DNA from 2 places in the Paenibacillus sp. FSL P4-0113 genome. Region 2 is predicted to be linked to the other one. Evidence: riboswitches for the same ligand, from Rfam matches in the RefSeq annotation. Region 2 holds a riboswitch; the other holds the start of a gene.

Region 1 (6,538 bases), 570 kb from region 2:
ATGTGAAACAGCGTACTTTTGCCGCTGCCTGACGGACCGATGAGAGAAACGAATTCTCCCGGCTTGACTGTGAGGGATACATCCTGCAGCACGGGCAGTAAGCTTCGCTTTTCGCGGAAGGCGAGGCTGATCCCGTCCAATTCCAGAGCAGAAGGGGCAGTCGAAGGACTCTGCTGGTCCCCGGCTCGTTGTTCATTAGCCACGTTGTGTGATGATAAGTCAGTCGGATGCAGACTCATATGTGCCACGTCCTTTCTTTGCTGTATTTAATTCAAGGAGGAAGCTATTCCTGATCCGGTTTCCAGCGAACCAGCCATTTTTCCAGTAGTACTATGATGACAAACATCAGTAAACTGAGCGCGACAATGATGCCGATGGCGGCAAAAATGAGGTCCGTGCGATAGGCCGATTTTTGCAGCAGCATATAATATCCGATTCCTTCGCTCGCACCAATCCATTCGGCAATAATTGCGCCCATCACACTGTAGGTGGCAGCAATCTTGATGCCGGAGAATACTTGCGGCAACGAGTGTGGCAACTCCAGCTTCATGAAAATAGCCATGCGACCTGCACCCGACATTTGCATATAGTTCATCATCATACGGTCCGTCCGTGTCAGCCCGTCCATGGTCGCTACAGCCACGGGAAAAAAGCATACTAAGGTAATGACCATCAGCTTGGGCAGCATGCCAAAACCAAACCACACCATGAGCAGCGGCCCCAGGGCGATGACCGGAATGTTTTGGCTCAGAATAAGCAGCGGATACAGGGCGGATTTGAGAAAAGGAATGGTATGAAGAACGATGGCGATCAACAGTCCCGTTGCTGTCCCTATAGCGAATCCCGCAAGTGTCAGGCGAATTGTAGCCCATGTATGGGCACCAAGCAGCGCCGTCTGGGCCATGCCCTCGTGTACGATGAGGGATGGAGCTGGCAGTAGCCAGGATTCAATATGTAAATAGGAAACCGCTCCCTGCCAGGCCGCTAAAAAGAAGAGGACCGCCACAAGGGGCGGCCATACGCTTTTCCACCAGGATGCGTTCTTGCCTTTCGAATTCATGGGCGATATTTCTCGGTCAGCTTGTTCATGCTGATGCCTTGTGGGTTATGTGCGATTTTGATCTGTGAAATAACGCTGGGACTGCCCGCTTCCGTCAAAGCCTCATGCATTTCTTTAACCACTTTCAGCAACTCGTCGAGCTCGCCCTCCATGGTTGTATCCAATGGGTTCACTTGATGTTTGACACCGGAGCGCTGAATGACCTCAATCGCCTTATCTACATACGGGTAAGAGTCCTCGTTATTAGGAGTTTTAGGGATTACTTGAATACTGAGCAGTGTATTAGCCATGCAAATTCACCTGTCCTTCATTTGGAGTGTTTTAGAGAAAATAGGGTGGTTTAAGGCGGGGAGACCGCTTCGCGTTTCATTTGATCTTACGATCGCTGTTGCAGGGGGATTCTCGGATTATTTAAGTTTTCAAAGGTAAGAATTCCCCTGCAAAGGCGAACGCTCCGCTTCTCCAGATTCAAATGAACCGCTCCGCTGCTGCCCGCCTTAAAAGCACCCTATTTTTAAAGCTGGTTTGTGCGGCATTTTTAACACACAAGCGCACCTACTTAGCGCTTAGATAATATGAAACTAAAGAATAAACCAAGTTGAACGAGAACGAAGTGGGCGGAATGGTGCTGTACAAGCGTTAGCGTTCGCTTTAAAAGCTTTCCGTAGGAAAGCTCGCTTCGGAAGCATAACCTCCCCGGATTTCTACACTAATCATAAGTTTTTATTAAGAAATCTGGGTACAACAGCGATGGGAAGCATCATCCGACTGCGTAGTAGGGCTTCGTTCACTTCTCTAGTTCAGTCTTATTTAGCGTTTTAACAAATGGTCAGCGCTTGGGCAAGAAGTCGTTTGTGAAGGCTTTATCGACTTCCAAAGGCTTGCTGAGCAGCTTGCGTTCGTACATCCAGTCCGAATAGTTTTGCCATACCTCCGCTTTTTGCACGCCCCATTGCGCGGCATCATCCTGATAACGTGGGCTTAGCCATTTTTGGCTGGCAAGTACCAGTTTTTTATCCAGCTCCGGTACAGCTTTGCTTAAGATGTCCGCGGCTTCTTCCGGATGGGCGATAGTGTATTCATAGCCTTGGGCGGTAGCGTCCATGAACGCTTTGACCAGCTCGGGATCATTTTTTATCGTCTGTTCGTTGCTCACAATTACAGGCGTATAGTAATCGAGGCTTTTGGAATAATCTTTTACATACAGCATATCCAATGGCTCATCTCGAAGTTGGGCTTCGATTCCGGTCCATGCGTAGAAAATCCAGGCAAAGTCGATATCCCGCTTCACGGCTGTAAAATAGTCTGCATTGCCCATGTTGACGATCTTCACTTTGCTCACATCGCCTTTATCTGAATCCATGATGGATTTCATGACCGCTTCTTCTACGGGAGAGCCCCAACCGCCGTATTTTTTACCTTCAAAATCTTTCGGGCTCTTAATTCCGCGATCTACCGGGGCTGCGAAGCCTGAGGTATTATGCTGGATCACCGCAGCGATGGATACAAGCGGCACGCCTTGCGTACGAGCCTGTGTGACGCCTTCTTGGTAGCTGATACCAAAAGGTGCAGCATTAGAAGCAACCATTTGATCGGCTCCGCCTGAACCAGGTTGAATAATTTGGACATTCAAACCCGCTTTTTCGTAATATCCTTTGTCCTTGGCAACATAGAGTCCCGTATGATTCGTATTGGGTGTCCAGTCGAGCACGACTTTAACATCTTTGAGCTTCTTTGCCGGAGTAGACGTTTGAGTGTTGGTAGCGGGAGCCGCTTCTTGGGATGTGGAGGGACTTCCACCGCAAGCGGTCAGGGTCAGGGCCATGAGCCACAGACTGATCAGTCCCAGGCTTAACATTTTCATGCGCTTCATCGTTGTGTTCTCTCCTTTAATTACCCGTTATCCGTCCAATCAGACAGCTTAAGTTTCCCATTTTCATAAAAATAACATCTGCCGGACGCGATCTTTCCAACAACTTAATCCTCAACAAAAAAAGCGCCCCGAGTTTCCGGGACGCTTGCGCTTGTATATACCAAAGTAAGGGATGGTCCTATGTAAAAAAGGCACATCTTGCTTAAGCATTCCTACGCTGGCATTACCCAGATCAGGTTGTAAGGGTCAGTGTCTTGGGACACACTCTCAGCCGGCCGATTCCAGCACCCCTGGCATTGTATGGTTTAATGGGTTCATTTATTCGGGTTTACTACGACGATTATATGCTTTGAATGCGGGTCTGTCCAGCATGAAGGGAGAGATGACGGTTCATTTGCCGAACGACAGGGTACACTTTTACTGTGAGCTTTGATCTGAAAATGAGTATGAATCAATCCGATTCGATCCGGTCATGTTATTTTCAGAACAGCTGCGCAGGTAGGTTCAGATGGGCTGGTGCCCTATGGCATGGCCGTAGAGAATTCTAATTCGTGAAAAGGAGTTGTTGTACTGTGGGTAAAACGGAAACATTGGATCGCAACCAACTGGAACAAGCCATTGTGAAGGCTTTGGATAACAACAAATTTTGTACGTTAGGTACGGTAGAGGGTGGCAAACCGAAAGTACGCTATATGGCCCTTTTTAACGATGGAATGAACATTCATCTGGCGACAGATCGCAAAACGCATAAAGTGGATGAGCTAAAGGACAATCCGAATGCTTACCTGCTGCTGGGTTATGAGGTTGGCGGTACGAAGGAAGTTGTAGAAGTGGAGGCTACCGTCCAGATTACAGCTGATGAGGGGCTGCGCAAACAAGTGTGGAACGATTCCTTGAAGGAATGGTTCTCCGGACCGGATGATCCCGATTATGTCATTCTGGACGTGACTCCGACTCGCATTGAGTATGTGGGTCAGCAAACGGAGCGCCAGGTGTGGAAGAAATAATACGAATATAAATGGATAAACCAGTGAATCTCCGAGTTTTTATTAGGAGGTTTGCTGGTTTTTTTATGTTTGAGAAAATTAATTATTTTTTCATAAATAATTTTAAGTAAATGACTACTCTTTTGTCTGGCGTTGGATTAAAATAGAAATGGTGGGTTCAAGGCTTACATATATGTGCAAAAGTATGTATATGAGGCATACACCTTAATGAGGAGGGGTATATTTTGTTATTTCGTAAAAATTGGTTTAAAGGGGTTACAGCAGCAGTTGTAGCTTGTAGCATGCTGGTGTTTTCGGCCGCTCCATCTTGGGCAGCTAACAAATCCCGCGATGAAGCTACGGTGAATCTGCGGATCATGGAAACAACGGATATTCATGCGTCCCTGATGAACTACGATTACTACTCGGACAAAGAAACCAACGAATATGGCTTGATTAACACAGCCGGACTAATCCAACAGGCGCGTAGTGAAGCGAGAAACAGCATGTTGTTCGATAACGGTGATTTATTGCAGGGCAATCCATTAGGTGATTATATGGCGAGAAATAAAACCTTCGAGAAAGAAGGCGGCGTCCATCCGGTCTACAAGATGATGAACTTGATGGGCTATGATGCGGCTACAGTGGGCAACCACGAATTCAACTATGGTCTAGGCTTTCTGGAGAAATCGCTCAAGGGAGCCGTTTTCCCTTACGTAAATGCGAATGTTTATGTTGACAAGGGGGGTCAAGCTACTAAAAATTATTTTACCCCTTATCAGATTCTTGATAAAACAGTAACGGATGAAAAAGGTGATCAGCATACACTCAAAGTGGGTGTAATCGGCCTGGTAACACCTCAAATTATGCAATGGGATGAAGCCAATTTAAAGGATAAGGTCGTTACGAAGGATATTGTGGAAACGGCGAAAAAGTTTATTCCTCAAATGAAAACGGAAGGTGCCGACATTATTGTCGTGCTTGCGCACACAGGTTATGAGGATGTGCCACAAACGCCAATGATGGAGAATGCTGTTAAATATTTGAGCCAGGTGGAAGGAATTAACGCGATTCTGTTTGGGCATGCTCATAAATCTTTCCCAGGCCCTGATTTTAAAGATATGAAGGGTGTAGATCTGGATAAGGGAACCATTAATGGCGTACCGGCCGTGGAAGCTTCTTCATGGGGCAAGGATTTGGGCATTATTGACCTGACTCTGGAAAAGGAAAAGAGTGAATGGAACGTAATCGACTCTCAGTCTCAAGTGCGTCCGGTAGTGAGTACTACCAATCAGACTGTGAAGTTTACGCCTGAATTCAAACTGATTGATGCGGTCAAAGAAGAGCATCAAGGAACGCTGGATTATATTCGCCAGCCTGTAGGAACAACGACGGCGCCAATTACCAGCTATTTTGCATTAGTGCAGGACGACCCTTCCATTCAAATTGTGACGAATGCACAGAAATGGTATGTTCAAAACCATCTTAAAGGAACTGAATACGAAAATCTTCCAGTATTGTCGGCAGGCGCTCCATTCAAGGCCGGCGGTCGAAACGGAGCCGAGTATTACACTAATATTCCTGAAGGTACGGTAGCGATTAAAAACGTGTCCGACCTGTATGTGTACCCGAACACGGTTCATGCTGTAGAAGTGACCGGTGCTGAAATTCAGGAATGGCTGGAGTGGTCTGCGGGTCAGTTCAACCGTATTGATCCAAAGCAAACTGAGGAGCAATCGCTGATCAACAAGGATTTCCCAACCTACAATTTTGATGTCATTGATGGTGTGAATTATCAGATTGATGTAACGCAGCCTGCACGGTATGATGCCAAGGGAACTATTATTGATTCTTCAGCGCATCGTATCAAGGATCTGCAATACAATGGAAAGGCTATAGATCCTGCACAGAAATTTATCGTAGCCACCAATAACTATCGTGCTTCCTCATCCAAACTGGCCAACCCAGATGGCAAACGAATTGTGATGGCAGCACCGGATGAAAGTCGTCAAGTCGTTGTTGACTATATCCGTACGAACGGAACGATTAATCCATCGGCGGATGGCAACTGGTCTATTGCTTCTTTTGGTCAGGCAAAGGTTACTTTCGAGTCCTCTCCTGATGCCAAAGACGTGCTGGCAGGCAATCAACAAATTTCATACTTGAGCAGCGCGGCAGACGGTTTTGCCAAATACAGCTTAAAAGCTGGCGCTAAGCCTAGTACAGCAACGACTTCTGTAAAGGAAGCTGTGGCTCCCGCGAAAGCAACAGCAAAGCCAGCTGTTAAAACGACCAAACCGGCGGTTGTTAAACCAGCTAAAACAACAAAGCCAAAGGCATCCAAATAACTTCGAATTTTAGTTTTCGTTTAATATCAGAATGAAGCAGCAAGTCTCTTTAACCAAGAGATTTGCTGCTTTTTTTAATATCAAAAAACAGCCCCGAATTATTATGAGTGTAAAAAGGTTTTGTTTTTGTCGAATATGTACTTAAGTCCTAAGTTATCGTTAAAAAAAGCTGCTTTTTTGTAAAAAAACGTAATTATATAGTACTTTTGTTCTAGTTATTTGTGATATAATGGTGAAAAAACCGGAAAATTGTTCCGAGGAGGACCATTAT
Region 2 (6,538 bases):
CTGGCGTGCATCCCCATGATGCCAAAGACTGCAGTGCAGACACGATTCAGCAGCTCCGCCAGTTGGCGGGTCAGCCGCAGGTCGTATCCATAGGGGAATGCGGATTGGACTATAACCGTGATTTTTCGCCACGTGATGTGCAGCGCCGATGGTTTGGCGAGCAAATCCAACTGGCGGGTGAGCTGAAAATGCCGTTATTTCTGCATGAACGAGATGCACATGAGGACTTTGTCGCTATGCTTCGGGAGTATCAAGGGCTTGTCGATAAAGCGGTAGTGCATTGTTTTACCGGCACGGAACAGGAATTGCGTACGTATGTAGAAATGGGACTGTATATCGGAATCACCGGCTGGATTTGCGACGAACGGCGGGGGAAGCATCTGCGTGAACTGGTCAGAGATATTCCCTTGGACCGTCTGATGATTGAAACGGATGCTCCATTTTTGACCCCGCGTAATTTGCCTGTGAAGCCTAAAGAAGGGCGTAATGAGCCCATGTATCTCGCTCACATTGCTGCTACGATAGCCGAATGTACAGGTCGAAGCATGATGGAGATCGAAATCGCGACGACGGAAACGGCTAAACGTTTCTTCGGATTATAGGATTGTCAAAGCCATAGATGTGGTATATATTATAGTGAATTAAAAAGCATTGTCGGGAGCTTGAGAAAGTCAGGCTGAGAGGGTGGCCCTTGCCACTGACCGTGAAATCTGATCTGGGTAATGCCAGCGTAGAGAAACCAAGAACACTATACAGGAATGCCGCTTTTTTTTGCGGTTGTCGATAGATTCAATGTATGTCCTAGCATTTTACCTTGATCCTGACTTGGCTGGGTATCAGTGTAGTAGTTTAGACTACTGGTTATATAAGGCATATCGACGAATGATGTTTTGTATGGTGCTTCACCTTTTACTGCGCATAAAGCTTGCCTGGAGATTCAGCTCCAGACAAGCTTTTTTTCATGGCCAAGAGGCCAACTATAAGGAAAAAGGGGAGCACGCAATAATGAATACTGCTGTAAGAGCGTCCAAAGGGTTGAAACTGACGGATATTTTGGTCACGATTGTGATCGCTGTTGTGTTCGGGTTGATCTACAAAATATGGGGACCTGCCTATGATTTGATGAAACCATTGGGTCTACACGCCGAGCAACTGATGTATGGCATGTGGTTTATGGCAGGTACGTTTGCTTATCTCATCATTCGCAAGCCGGGTGTTGCGATTTTGGCAGAGGTGGCAGCGGCAACGGTCAGTGCTTTTTTGGGAAGCGAATGGGGTATGTCCACCTTGTACTATGGCCTGCTGCAAGGCTTGGGAGCGGAGCTGTTTTTTGCGGCTTTTCTGTATCGGAACGCAAACCTGTGGGTTGCTTCGCTAGCTGCGGCTGGGGCGGCTGTCACTTCTCTGATTTTAGACTTCAGCTACGGGTATATTGATCAGCTATCGACTTGGAACTATGTTTTGTATATTGGATTTCGGATGATTGGCAGTATTGTGATTGCCGGGGTATTCGCGTTCTATCTGGCTAAGGCATTGGAGGTAACCGGAGTCACGCGAAGTTTGAGGCCTGCAACGGAACAAGATTATAAGGGGCTGGATTGATGAGCCGGGCAACCGAAGATGTGGTGGCTTCGATCACCCGGCTACGGTTGAAATTCCCCGGTGAGCAAGAGCTGCTTTTTCACAATATGTCTTTGTCTGTCCGCAAGGGGGAAAAGCTGCTGCTACTGGGACCGAGTGGATGCGGTAAATCAACACTGCTCCAAGTGTTAAGCGGTCTGATTCCACGCACGATAGAAGTGCCTATGAAATGCGATGCTGCTGTAATCCCAAGTGTCTCAGGTATTGTATTTCAAGATCCTGATACGCAGTTCTGTATGTCATATGCAGATGAGGAACTGGCTTTTGTGTTGGAAAATAATCAGGTTCCCCGGGAGCAGATGCGATCCCGTATTCGCGAGCTGCTGATACAGGTGGGTCTATCGACGGATGATATACATATGCCCATTGGCAGCATGTCACAGGGAATGAAGCAGCGGCTGGCGATTGCGTCTGTGCTGGCTATGGAGCCAGAAGTGCTTTTTCTGGATGAGCCCACGGCTTTGTTGGACGAGGAAGGCACTACACAGGTGTGGGATACCATTCGCAACATTTCGGTAGACCAGACACTGGTGATTGTGGAGCATAAAATTAATGAAATTGTCCATGATGTGGATCGGATTGTGGTGCTTTCTGCTCAAGGGGAGATCATTGCAGATGGAAGGGCCCAAGAAGTATTTCATGTGCACCGGCAGGCATTGTCCGAGTACGGCGTGTGGTATCCGGGAGTATGGAATGAAGCGTCTTCGCCACGTTGGAGTGAAGCAGTGACGCAACAGAATGGTGCGGGGACTGATGTGCTGGAGCTGGAACATTTTAGCGGCCTCCGCGGTTTAAGTTCAGTGATTTATGTGGAGCATGCGCAGGTGAAGCCTGGCGACTGGATTGGCGTGGTTGGTGAAAACGGGGCTGGCAAAAGCTCGCTACTGCTCTCCATGATGCGCTTACTTCGCACACAGGGACGTTATAGCGTGCGCGGAATTGAGGCAGGCAGTACAGAACAACTGGCAGAGCGTATCGGGTTCGCGTTTCAAAATCCCGAGCTGCAATTTGTAGCGCATACCGTACGAAAGGAACTAGAGTATTCGTTACCCAAGAGCTTGTATACTGTTGAACAGTGCCGGGAACGGGTCGATCGGATGCTCGTACAGTTCGGACTGGAGCGGCTGGACGAGCGGCATCCGTATCAGCTTTCGTTAGGCCAAAAAAGGCGGTTGAGTATTGCTACGGCTATGATTCGTGAGCCGGAAGTGCTGCTGCTCGATGAACCGACCTTTGGGCAGGATGCGCGTAATACCTTTGTCATGCTGGATATGTTGGAGCAGCTGAGAGCGGCAGGCACGGCCATTGTGATGGTCACCCATGACCCGGAAATTGTCCGTCGATATTGTACCGATACATGGCGGATTCAGAAAGGGGAACTACAGTATGAACCTGTCCTTTCCCCATCATAAAACATGGCTGCATCGCGTGAATCCGGGCCTAAAGCTCGTGATGTTTTCCATCCTGTTTGTGGTCGTTATAGTCATTCATGATCCGAATGTCATGTTTAATGTTGCGTGTGCTATGCTGTTGCTGCTTGTCTGGTCAGGCCATCCATGGAAGAGGCTGCTGCTATACGGGTCTCCCTTTATATTGGTGTTTATTTCAACTTCAACGGGCATGATGATGTTCGGCAAAGGGGTGACGACCTGGTGGACATGGGGCTTGATCCATGTGACGCAGGAAAGCTTTTACCGAGGCATGCATCTGGGCTTTCGTGCGCTGAGTATGGCTGCGGTAGGTTTGTTGTTTGGTTTAACGACTCGTCCAGTGGACCTTTTTTATTCACTGATGCAGCAATGGAAGCTCCCTCCGAAGTATGCATACAGCTTTTTGGCAGCCATGCGGTTGATGCCTATGATGGTGGAGGAATTCCAGGCATTGAGACAAGCCCACCGTATTCGAGGTTTACATCAGCATGTGTCCAAATGGAATATGTATGCCACGCTTCGCAGGTATGCGATTCCGCTACTCGCTCAAAGTATTCGGCGTGCCCAGCGCATTGCTATTGCTATGGAAGCCAAGGGTTTTACCAATGAAACCAAGCGAACGTATTATTATGCGATCGGCTATTCGGCTATAGATATTGTATTCATATTCTATTTTGTCGTCATGCTTACGCTGGCTTGGGGACTTGGGATTTGCTTTCCTTATGTAGGGGTGTGGGATGTACGTTAATTGTTGTCAAAAGGCTTTGCCCGTTTTCTGCTCTGTGGTATATTAATGCAATGGGAATTGACGGCTCGTACAGACCCGCCTGGGCTGGCGGGCTTATTACATTTTCCCTGAGAAATGGATCATCAGGAGGCCAGGTTTCATGATTACGCTGCATCAGGTAAACAAGCATTATACCACCTCAAGCGGCCAATTTCATGCGGTTCAATCCGTGTCCCTTCAAGTGGAGGAGGGGGAAATCCACGGTATTATAGGTGCCAGCGGTGCCGGTAAGTCTACCTTGCTCCGGTTGATGAATGTATTGGAAAGGCCGGATGAGGGAAACGTGGTTGTGAACGGGGAAGATCTGACTCGCATGCCGGAAAAACGTCTCCGTGAAGCGCGGCGATCCATAGGGATGATTTTTCAGCATTATCATCTTGTTCACAATCGGACGGTCAGTGGAAATGTAGCAATGCCGTTGGAGCTGGCAGGTGTCGCGAAAAAAGAGAGAGCAGAACGTGTGCGCGAATGCCTGCAATTCGTCGGTTTAGCTGATAAAGCAGAACAGTATCCGGCACAATTGAGCGGAGGCCAAAAGCAACGTGTAGCGATAGCCAGAGCGCTGGCGAATCGACCTGCGGTGCTGCTGTGTGATGAGCCGACCTCGGCGCTTGATCCGCAGACGACCGCGGATATTCTGGGCGTGTTACGGGAGATCAACCGTGAACTGGGAGTTACCATTGTAATTGTAACGCACGATATGGACGTGGTACGCAACATTTGTACCCATGTATCAGAAATGCGGGATGGACAGCTGCTTTCCACGCAACGTGTAGCTGACGCTGCGGTAGGTTCAACAGCGAAAGCAGGTGAAGCTGATGAATGAAATGCTGAACATCATTGCGCAATATCAGTCTGAGATATGGAAAGCCATCGCAGAGACGTTTATTATGGTGGGGATTTCTATCGCAGCAGCTGTACTGTTAGGGCTTCCGGCAGGAACGATTTTGTATTTGTGCGGCAAAGGGCAAAAATATGAAAATCGACTGCTGTTCACCCTATTGAACAGTGTGGTCAATGTCATCCGCTCGTTCCCGTTTTTGCTGCTCGTCGTGTTTATGATTCCATTTACACGTCTGGTCGTAGGGACGGCGCTGGGTACGATGGCTGCTACGGTTCCCTTGTCAGTGGTGGCCATCGCCTATTATTCGAGGCTGGTGGAGCAATCATTGCTTGAGGTGCCGAAGGGTGTAATTGAAGCCGCTACTTCTATGGGGGCATCCACTCTTCAGCTTATCTTCAAATTTCTGTACGTGGAAGCTCGTTCTGGGCTTGTACTGGGTTTGACCACGTCCACCATTAGCTTCATCTCCTACTCCACGGTGATGGGCATTGTGGGTGGCGGCGGGGTAGGCGATTTTGCCATCCGCTACGGTTACCAGCGTTTTGAAACAGGCTTGATGGCGTTCACCATCGTCGTCATGATTATTTTCGTACAAACGATCCAGTTCACCGGAAGCACCATATCCCGCCGGATCGACAAGCGGTAAATGGTTTATGAATCTCTTCATTAACACTTGCACCGCCCACTATGGGAAATAAAAATGACTTTACAGTGCCTCCAAAGCGGAGCGGGCAGAATTGTTCTGGAGAAGCGTCAGCGATCGGAAGAACAATCTGCACGCGAAGCGGCTATGCTGTAACTCATTTTTATCTTCCCGATCACAACTAATTTTGGAGGTTCCACATCGAATGAGTCGGAAAAACAACATGAAAACGAACTTGAAATTACTTACACTATTTGCTGTCGTTATGCTACTGGTTGCCGGATGCGGTGGTCAAAAGCAGGCTGCACAAGAAACACAGTCCAAAGAAGCGACTTCCCAAAAAGAAGTGACCCTGAAAATAGCGACGCTCATCCCACCGATGACAGATGTGCTGGATATCGTGAAGCCGCTGCTTAAACAGGACGGAGTCAATCTGGAAATCGTCGTGCTTTCAGACAATATCCAACCGAACAACGCATTGGCAAGCCATGAAGTGGATGCTAACTTCTTTCAGCATGCTCCTTTTATGCAACAATATAATGAAAGCAACAAGTCTGATTTGGTAGCGATAAAACCAATTTACAACGCCATTTATGGTGCGTACTCCAAAAAATACAAGAACGTTAAAGACCTGCCCGAAGGTGCGACTATTGCCATTGCCAATGACCCGGCCAATACAGGACGTTCTTTGGTAATGATGGAGCAAAACGGTTTGATCAAGCTTAAAGAAGGTGTAGGCTATAATGCTACACAGGCTGATATTATTGAGAATAAGAAAAAGTTTGTGTTTAAAGAAGTGGATTTGTTGATGCTGGCGCGCTCACTGGATGATGTGGACATGGCTGCCATGTATCCCGCATATGCCAAGCCGCTCGGTCTGACACCGAAGAAGGACGCGCTGATTACCGAAAAAGACGATACGCACTTTGCCATTAATCTGGTAGCGCGTAAGGATAATGCAGATTCCGATGCCATTCAAAAGCTGGCAAAGCGAATGACCGGACCGGAAGTGCGTAAATTTTTTGAGGACAATTACAAGGATAGCGTTGTTCCAGCATTTTAATTAAATAAGTATTGAAACATTATTTATGATGATATTTGACCTGTATAATGGAGTGAAGTCTGTGAAGAGCAGATGGTCTCCCTTGTGCAGGTTTTTTTCTTTTTCATCCTTAATATGGATAAAATTCATC

Evidence for each region. Region 2 has a riboswitch for thiamine pyrophosphate ahead of MKX46_RS20280 (ECF transporter S component). Riboswitches for the same ligand answer to the same signal wherever they lie in the genome.
Region 1: another riboswitch for thiamine pyrophosphate. It lies ahead of MKX46_RS17705 (ABC transporter substrate-binding protein); the one in region 2 lies ahead of MKX46_RS20280 (ECF transporter S component).

Annotation. Positions count from the first base shown of each region.
Region 1 is NZ_JBBPAZ010000001.1:4,093,188-4,099,725, forward strand. Features, by position in the region: gene MKX46_RS17690 (ABC transporter ATP-binding protein) at 1-239, opposite strand, end outside; gene MKX46_RS17695 (ABC transporter permease) at 284-1,060, opposite strand; gene MKX46_RS17700 (MTH1187 family thiamine-binding protein) at 1,057-1,350, opposite strand; gene MKX46_RS17705 (ABC transporter substrate-binding protein) at 1,890-2,933, opposite strand; TPP riboswitch at 3,126-3,235, opposite strand; gene MKX46_RS17710 (pyridoxamine 5'-phosphate oxidase family protein) at 3,506-3,940, shown strand; gene MKX46_RS17715 (bifunctional 2',3'-cyclic-nucleotide 2'-phosphodiesterase/3'-nucleotidase) at 4,165-6,267, shown strand; gene MKX46_RS17720 (EAL domain-containing protein) at 6,537-6,538, shown strand, end outside.
Region 2 is NZ_JBBPAZ010000001.1:4,663,540-4,670,077, forward strand. Features, by position in the region: gene MKX46_RS20275 (TatD family hydrolase) at 1-602, shown strand, start outside; TPP riboswitch at 646-755, shown strand; gene MKX46_RS20280 (ECF transporter S component) at 1,006-1,602, shown strand; gene MKX46_RS20285 (ABC transporter ATP-binding protein) at 1,602-3,053, shown strand; gene MKX46_RS20290 (energy-coupling factor transporter transmembrane component T family protein) at 3,028-3,819, shown strand; gene MKX46_RS20295 (methionine ABC transporter ATP-binding protein) at 3,959-4,684, shown strand; gene MKX46_RS20300 (methionine ABC transporter permease) at 4,677-5,348, shown strand; gene MKX46_RS20305 (MetQ/NlpA family ABC transporter substrate-binding protein) at 5,551-6,408, shown strand.